Regions from separate parts of the Psychromonas sp. MME1 genome, predicted to be linked through region 2. Evidence: riboswitches for the same ligand, from Rfam matches in the RefSeq annotation. Region 2 holds a riboswitch; the other holds the start of a gene.
What was found. A riboswitch is a leader RNA that binds a small molecule or an ion and turns the genes downstream of it on or off. The one in region 2 is predicted to bind thiamine pyrophosphate.

Region 1: linked by a shared signal. The riboswitch ahead of thiB (thiamine ABC transporter substrate binding subunit) and the one ahead of thiC (phosphomethylpyrimidine synthase ThiC) in region 2 are both predicted to bind thiamine pyrophosphate.

The regions. Positions count from the first base shown of each region.
Region 1 covers NZ_CP160906.1:1,286,813-1,290,798, forward strand. The annotation lists gene thiP (thiamine/thiamine pyrophosphate ABC transporter permease ThiP) at 1-1,082, opposite strand, end outside; gene thiB (thiamine ABC transporter substrate binding subunit) at 1,078-2,064, opposite strand; TPP riboswitch at 2,131-2,236, opposite strand; partial or broken gene AB2N10_RS06005 (site-2 protease family protein) at 2,300-3,404, opposite strand; gene AB2N10_RS06010 (hypothetical protein) at 3,675-3,986, shown strand, end outside.
Region 2 covers NZ_CP160906.1:2,336,932-2,340,917, reverse strand. The annotation lists gene AB2N10_RS10700 (DUF134 domain-containing protein) at 1-256, opposite strand, end outside; gene dmeF (CDF family Co(II)/Ni(II) efflux transporter DmeF) at 452-1,429, shown strand; gene AB2N10_RS10690 (MarR family transcriptional regulator) at 1,430-1,849, shown strand; TPP riboswitch at 1,905-2,056, shown strand; gene thiC (phosphomethylpyrimidine synthase ThiC) at 2,143-3,986, shown strand, end outside.

The DNA of each region.
Region 1 (3,986 bases), 1.1 Mb from region 2:
CGCCAAAAACGGCTACAAATTAAAATAAAGGTAGCCGCGAATAACGCTAAAAATGCAGCAAATAGAGCAATTATTAGGGAGTTAAATAGCGCTTTCCAAAACTGAGTATCGCTAATAACATGAAGGATTTGGTGATTCAAACCACTGATCACGACCATTAGAAGTGGTGGCACGACTAACAATATAACGGCAACGATCCAAAAGCGATCCCAGTATTTAGATGAACAGGTATCATTAAATAACTGTATTGCGAGGTTGTCACCACGATTACTCAATGGTAATGGTCGTGAAATGCGTTGTACAAACAGTAAAATGACACTGCATAGAAGTATTTGCCATAACGCCAGTAATGCCCCTGCTTGTAAATCGAAATCAAATTTAATCGCTTGATAAATGGCTAGCTCTATTGTCGTTGATTTAGGGCCACCGCCTAATGCCATGACCGTCGCGAAACTGGTAAAGCAGAGCATAAAGACTAATCCAGCGACGTGGGGAAGTTGCTGACGCATGGTTGGCCACTCTACAATACGAAACTTCTGCCAATTAAAAAGCCCTAAATGGGCAGCTAATTTATGTTGCTGTATGGGGATAGAATGCAGTGATTGTAATAATAATCGCGTGGCAAAGGGTAAATTAAAAAACAGATGAGCCAGTAAAATGCCATTGAGCCCATAAATCGAAAACGGTAAACGTTGATCGATATGCTGTAACAGGCTTGCCAATAATCCACTATTGCCATAAATAGCTAGTATGCCAAACACCCCGACCAACACAGGCAGCACCAACGTCGTTGCAAACAATTTTAATAATAATGATTTACCAAAAAAATGACGCCGTGATAACGCATGCGAGACGGGAATAGCCAAACCGACACTCAATAGCGTTGATAAAAATGCCTGATAAAAACTAAAAGCGGTGATATGGCGGTAATAGGCATCAACAAATAAGACGCTAATATTTATATCTAAGGGATAGAATAATAATGCCGACACCGCGGTGACGATAAAAGTGAATACAAGCCCAGCAATGAAAAGGCCGGGCCATGTTTTATGGTGAATTAAAATAACAGATAACCGCTTAATTGATTAACGCATTTTGCCATTCTCGAATCCATAATTTACGGTTTTCTTCAATTGCTTCGCCAGAAAGTGATAAGGATTTAGTTGGCACCATGAGTTGACTAAACTCGCTTGGTAACGCTACGTTGGTAACCGGATACATCCAGTTGCCCGTTGCAATAACTGATTGGAATGGTTCACTGAGTATAAATGCCATAAACTGTTCAGCCAATACCGGGTTATGTGTGCTTTTCACTTTAGCTGCCACTTCGATTTGCATGTAATGCCCTTCAGCAAAATCAGCACTCACATACTGATCGTTCTGCTCGGCAATGAGATGATAGGCGGGTGATGTCGTATAGGAGAGCACCATATCGGCTTCACCATTTAAAAACATATTATAAGCTTCTGACCACCCCTTGGTTACCGTGACGGTTTTTTTCGCAAGCTTAGACCATGCAGCGGCTGCTTTATCGCCATAAATCGATTTAACCCATAGCATTAACCCTTGACCCGGTGTTGAAGTGCGTGGATCTTGATAGATAATACGCAGCTTATTTTCACTATCGACCAGCTCCGCCAAGCTTTTTGGTGGATTTTGCATTTTTTGTTTATCATAAACAAAGGCGAAGTAACCATAATCAAAGGGTACAAAGGTTTTATCTGACCAACCACCCGGTACAATCACGTCAGCACTATCGACCTGATGTTCCATTAATAGCCCTGTTTGCTTGGCTGCTGCAATTAAACTGTCATCTAACCCTAAGATAATGTCTGCCTTGCTATTCTTTCCCTCTAAACGTAACCGATTCAAAATAGAAACGCCATCATCAACGGTTACAAACTGCAATTCACAGTCACATTGCTTTTCAAATGCGCTTTTTATTTTAGGGCCGGGACCCCAATCTGAAGCAAATGAATCATAGGTATAAACAACTAATTTATCAGCGATTGCTGGCATTGCGAACAGGGTTGAAATCGCCATTAAGGCAAGTGTTTTTTTCACTATACACTCCATATATTGTGTGGAATAGATAGGGAATGAGGGAGGTCAAAAAGTCGTCACTAAGCACTCAAGGAACAGCTCATTTCCTACGCCAGTATTATCTGGATCAGGTCTACGGGTTTTATCATAAAGGATAATCTCAGCCTGTTAACAAGCCCCCCGATGAGAATCGCTATTATATACCTTAAGTCGATAAATAATAGCAATCGCGCTGATTTTATTCTGCTTTAACGTTTTAGCTGCCCAATATTTGTAATGGTAAGGATAAAATCGGGTCATTATCATTGGCAAAATAGAAGATAATGGCAATTAACCCACCCACCGTGAGTAAATACCACAATGTTGAAACGACTTGTCCATAGTTATCAAGGGGCAATAAATTTGTTTGCCAGCGACTACGCCATTCAAAGACGATTTCCAAACAGCCAATAGCTAATAGAAACCCCAGTAAAGTTAAACCAAGGCTGTAGCTGATATAAATGCCTAACCCTGCACCAACTGCACAGGCAAACACCCCTACTTTGCTATGCATTGAGAAACTAATGCTTTTTAATATATGCCCGCCGTCTAAGGGTAAAATGGGCAGCAGATTAAATAGATTGAGTAAGGCATTAAAAACGGCTAAACCTGCAAAAAAGGGGCTATCCGTTAACCAATAAACAACCACGCAGACACAGGACAAAATCAAGCCAAATGTAGGCCCCATAATGGAGATAACCACGTCTTGCCAACGCGTATTAATTTTACTATCACTGACCGCCAATCCACCAACAAAGGGGATTAAATAGATCCCCTTGGTTGGCATGGAAAAATATTTCATCGCACGAATATGACCATATTCATGAAAGACTAAACAAGCCAGTAACGCGAGTGCAAATTGAAATGAGAAAAACCAACTGTATGCAGCCAAACTCGCACCAGCTAATATCACTTTGATCATCTTTGCACTTTTAAAAAGCTTTAGCGCCAGAGAGACCATCCCAACGACACTGATTTTTTTGCTAGTATCATCGACACTAACGGGGGGTTGCTGTTCAATGTCTTTGCTGTCACGTTGCCCGCTAAGAACAACCTCATCATTAACGACTAACTGATATTTTAAAGAAGAACGGCTGCCAACTTAAATCGATATCTAAACGATAATTAATCACTTCAGTAGACGCATCACTATCTTGCACTGTTTGCTGCAATTGAAAGTGGTGACATAATAGACCTTTGTGATTTGCATTGGCCGTTACTTGAGAAACAATTTGGTCTCCCCAATAGAGTTGTTGCCAACCAGCAGGCGACGCTTCTAAGCGCAATGTTTGACCTAAATGTTGTAATTGTAAAAGTTGCACAGATAATCCCTATTAAAGCGTAATATCGTGAATTATGCCGACATAAAATCCCCCTGTCACCTCAAGATGGTTATCTGGTGCTTGGCTACTGACGCTCGCGGCTGACAACGTATCGGTATAACAAAGCAACATTGAAAAATCTGCTTAATATCAAATATACGAGTGGCAGTGATTGTAAACAATGACGCTTTTACATACATTAGCCAATTACATGGTTATATATTCTGAAAAACTCCTTTAGAATTGCGGACTTCAATATTAAGTAACATTATGAATAAAATAACTACCAATACCGATATCAGTGATTTTTCTGACGTCATAATGGAGCTCAGACACAAATTCAATGCCGCAACGTTAGAGGATGATATTACTCACCTTACACCGCAAGTTTCCCCCTCAACTCGCTTTTTAATCAAAATGGAAATAATGAACCTTTCCCGAAAGGTTTCCCATGTCATTGATTTGAGAAATTTATTTCAAAAAAACTGTAAAGAATTCACCTTTCAAGGCGTGTTACATTATTTAGATGATGTGAGTAAAAAAGAGTTCATTAACGAAGTTAATAACTACAGTGGCACTTAT
Region 2 (3,986 bases):
CTTTGCCATTGACTAAACAGTCGACTACTTTAGCTCGTGCTTTTTTCACTAAATTAGCGAGAGTTTGTCGTGATATACCCATCACAATGGCGGCTTCTTGTTGTTGTAATCCCTCTAAATCAACTAAGCGTAATGCCTCAAATTCATCTAGTGCTAGGTGTAGCTGCTGTAATTGACTTATCGGGATGCCGTTTGGTTTAAAACAACTATCGGCTGGGGTTCCACAAATATTGCGTGGGATCTTATGACGACCCATGAAATCTCCTTGATAATTTTAGATAAAATAGTGATGTCTCTATTCAATAGCAAAGCTCTCCCGTGAGCAAGCGCTGAAGAGTCATTACGGTTAATTTTATGATTTGCGATTGATAATAAATGGTTGTAATAATAGTTCGCTTTTAATATAGTTTGAAAATCAAATTACATGCAAATCAAACTAAAGAGAAAGCAGATGACGAAGCTAACAGCGGCTCACCGTAAATGGCAGCAGCAACATAATTTTTCAGCGAGCAATAATAGAGGGGAACGTAACACCTGGTATGTGTTCTACTTGACCGTTATTACGATGGTGGCAGAAATTATCGCTGGGAGCATTTACGGTTCAATGGCTCTGTTGGCCGATGGTTGGCATATGGGCACGCATGCCGCTGCATTTTTAATTACTTTGTTTGCCTATGCCTATGCGCGTAATCATAATAATAACCCACAATTCTCCTTTGGTACGGGTAAGGTGAGTGTACTTGGTGGGTTTACCAGTGCGATTGCATTAGGTTTAGTTGCTTTGATTATGGCGGTTGAATCGGCTGTACGACTTTTTAACCCCGAACAAATACATTTCCAAGAAGCTATTTGGGTCGCTGTTATTGGCTTGATAGTCAATGTCGTTAGTGTGTTTTTATTAAAGGATGATCATGCACATGGTCATACTCACACGCACCATTCACATGCAGATAGCCATCATGCTCATCACCATCATGGACAGGATCATAATTTACGCGCGGCTTATTTTCATGTCATGGCGGATGCGTTAACCTCTGTATTAGCGATTGCTGCATTATTGATGGGTAAATACTTTGCTTTAAATAGTTTAGATCCACTGATGGGAATCGTTGGCGCATTAATTATTACCCGTTGGTCATGGGGACTTTTAAAGCAGACAGCGCCGATACTATTGGATAAAAGCATTGAACCTGAGTATCAACGTGCCATTATTAAGGTAATAGAAGAGCATCATGACCATGAAGTTGCTGATATTCATATTTGGTCTGTGAGTGCTGACCACTATGCTGCGGTTATATCCATCGTATCGCACCGACCATTTACTACACAATATTATCAAGAACTACTCAATCAATTTGAGCGCTTGAGTCATCTCACAATTGAAGTGAACCAATGTACTCAAGATGAATGTTTACAAGAGATGAAATAGATGAAAACAATAACCGAAAAATTGAATCACGCTTTTATCGAGTTTTATGAAAAGCTCTCTGCTTGGGAGGCGAATACGGTAAAAGATAATGGTCTCACTTTAACCTTGGTACATGCCGTGGAAATATTAGGGATCTTCGGTGCCATGCCAATGAAAACTTTGGCGAGTAAAGTAGGGGTGACGACGGGAACATTAACGGTGCAAGTGGATAAGCTCGTCGCTGCTGATTTAGTGCGACGCGTTGCCCATGAGAGCGATCGCCGCTCGATCCTAGTCGAACTTAGTGATCAGGGGCATAATCTATTTTTGCAACATGATCAGTTACATCAGAAACTTACTGAAGAGTTAACAGCTGATTTTACGGAAGAAGAGATAGCGCAGTTGATGAATTTATTAACGCGTATTAATAATAAATTTTAATTTACATACAATTAACTAATACGGTTCCACTGCTATAAATTTTCTTCTATACTAGGGGCTCTTGTCGGAGCGCCCTTGGGCTGAGACCACTATACTCGTCATCTTATGTAGGGTATATCTTGATAGTTAGTTTTAATTATCATTAACGTGGAATCCGTGGAACCTGATTAGGTTAGTACCTACGAAGGGAACAAGCATAAAAAATAATGGGTCATTCTCAGTTTTTTACTCTTTCCACAATCTTTCGTCAAGCACTCTTATCAACTTTTATTTATGTTAAGGTAAAGAATGCTATGTCAAACACCGTAAATTCAAATCTAAAAACGTCTAGTCGTAACAACTTATCTCGTCGAGAATCTCGTCAAGCCGCACAGGATTATATTCATAATTTAAATAATGAATCCTATCCAAATTCAGAGAAAATCTATATTGATGGAAAAATCCATCCTATTAAAGTGGCGATGCGACAAATTCTGCAAGCGGATACCTTCGTAGGGGGAAGTGAAGAACAGCCCATTTATGAAAAAAACGAAGCGATTCCCGTTTATGATGCCTCTGGCCCCTATACCGATCCAAACACGGTTATTGATGTTCATAAAGGTCTTGCTAAGTTACGAAAAAGTTGGATTGAAGCACGTGATGATGTTGAAGAACTCGACTCTTTAAGCTCAACATTCGCACAAACGCGCTTAGCCGATGAAAGTTTAGATGAGCTGCGTTTTGCAAACTTGCCAAAACCATTGCGTGCGAAAAAAGGTAAATGTGTTACCCAAATGCATTATGCGCGTCAGGGCATTATAACCCCTGAAATGGAGTATATTGCCATTCGTGAAAATCAAGGACGCGATCGCGTGAAATGTGAGGCGTTACATTTCCAGCATCCTGGATACAGCTTTGGTGCAAATCTACAGGAGGCGATCACCCCTGAATTTGTGCGTCAGGAGGTTGCGGAAGGGCGCGCCATTATTCCTGCCAACATTAACCATCCAGAGTTAGAGCCGATGATTATCGGTCGTAACTTCCTCGTAAAAGTGAATTCCAACATTGGTAACTCATCGGTCACTTCATCCATTGAAGAGGAAGTGGAAAAATTGGTTTGGTCAACGCTTTGGGGCGGTGATACGGTGATGGATTTATCAACGGGGCGTAATATTCATGAAACCCGAGAGTGGATCATGCGTAATGCGCCAGTACCAATTGGTACTGTGCCCATTTATCAAGCGTTGGAAAAGGTCAATGGCATTGCTGAAAACCTCACTTGGGAAGTGTTTCGTGACACCTTAATCGAACAGGCCGAACAGGGGGTTGATTACTTTACCATTCATGCTGGTCTGTTATTACGCTTTGTACCGATGACGGCAAAACGGGTGACTGGGATAGTATCTCGCGGAGGTTCGATCATGGCTAAATGGTGTTTATCGCACCATAAAGAGAATTTTGCCTACCAACATTTCCGTGAAATTTGTGAAATATGCCAGCAATATGACGTGGCACTCTCCCTCGGGGATGGCTTACGTCCCGGATCGATTGCTGATGCCAACGATCAGGCGCAGTTCTCTGAGCTAGAAATATTAGGTGAACTCACCAAAGTGGCGTGGCAATACGATGTTCAGGTGATGATTGAAGGCCCCGGTCATGTCCCCATGCAGATGATCAAAGAGAACATGGATAAACAGCTTAAAGATTGTTTTGCAGCACCATTTTATACGTTAGGGCCATTAACCACGGATATTGCACCGGGATACGATCACATTACATCGGCTATCGGTGCGGCGCAAATTGGTTGGTATGGCTGTGCCATGCTCTGTTATGTCACCCCTAAAGAGCATTTAGGATTACCCAATAAAGATGATGTTAAAGTGGGGCTAGTGACCTATAAATTAGCTGCCCATGCAGCGGATTTAGCGAAGGGGCATCCGGGCGCACAAATTCGTGATAATGCCTTGTCTAAGGCGCGTTTTGAATTCCGCTGGCAGGATCAGTTTAATCTCAGCTTAGATCCTGTTACTTCTCAGGAATACCATGATCAGACATTGCCGAAGGAGTCCGGCAAAGTGGCGCACTTTTGCTCCATGTGTGGGCCAAAATTCTGCTCCATGAAGATAACCCAAGATGTGCGCGATTTTAGCAAAAAGCT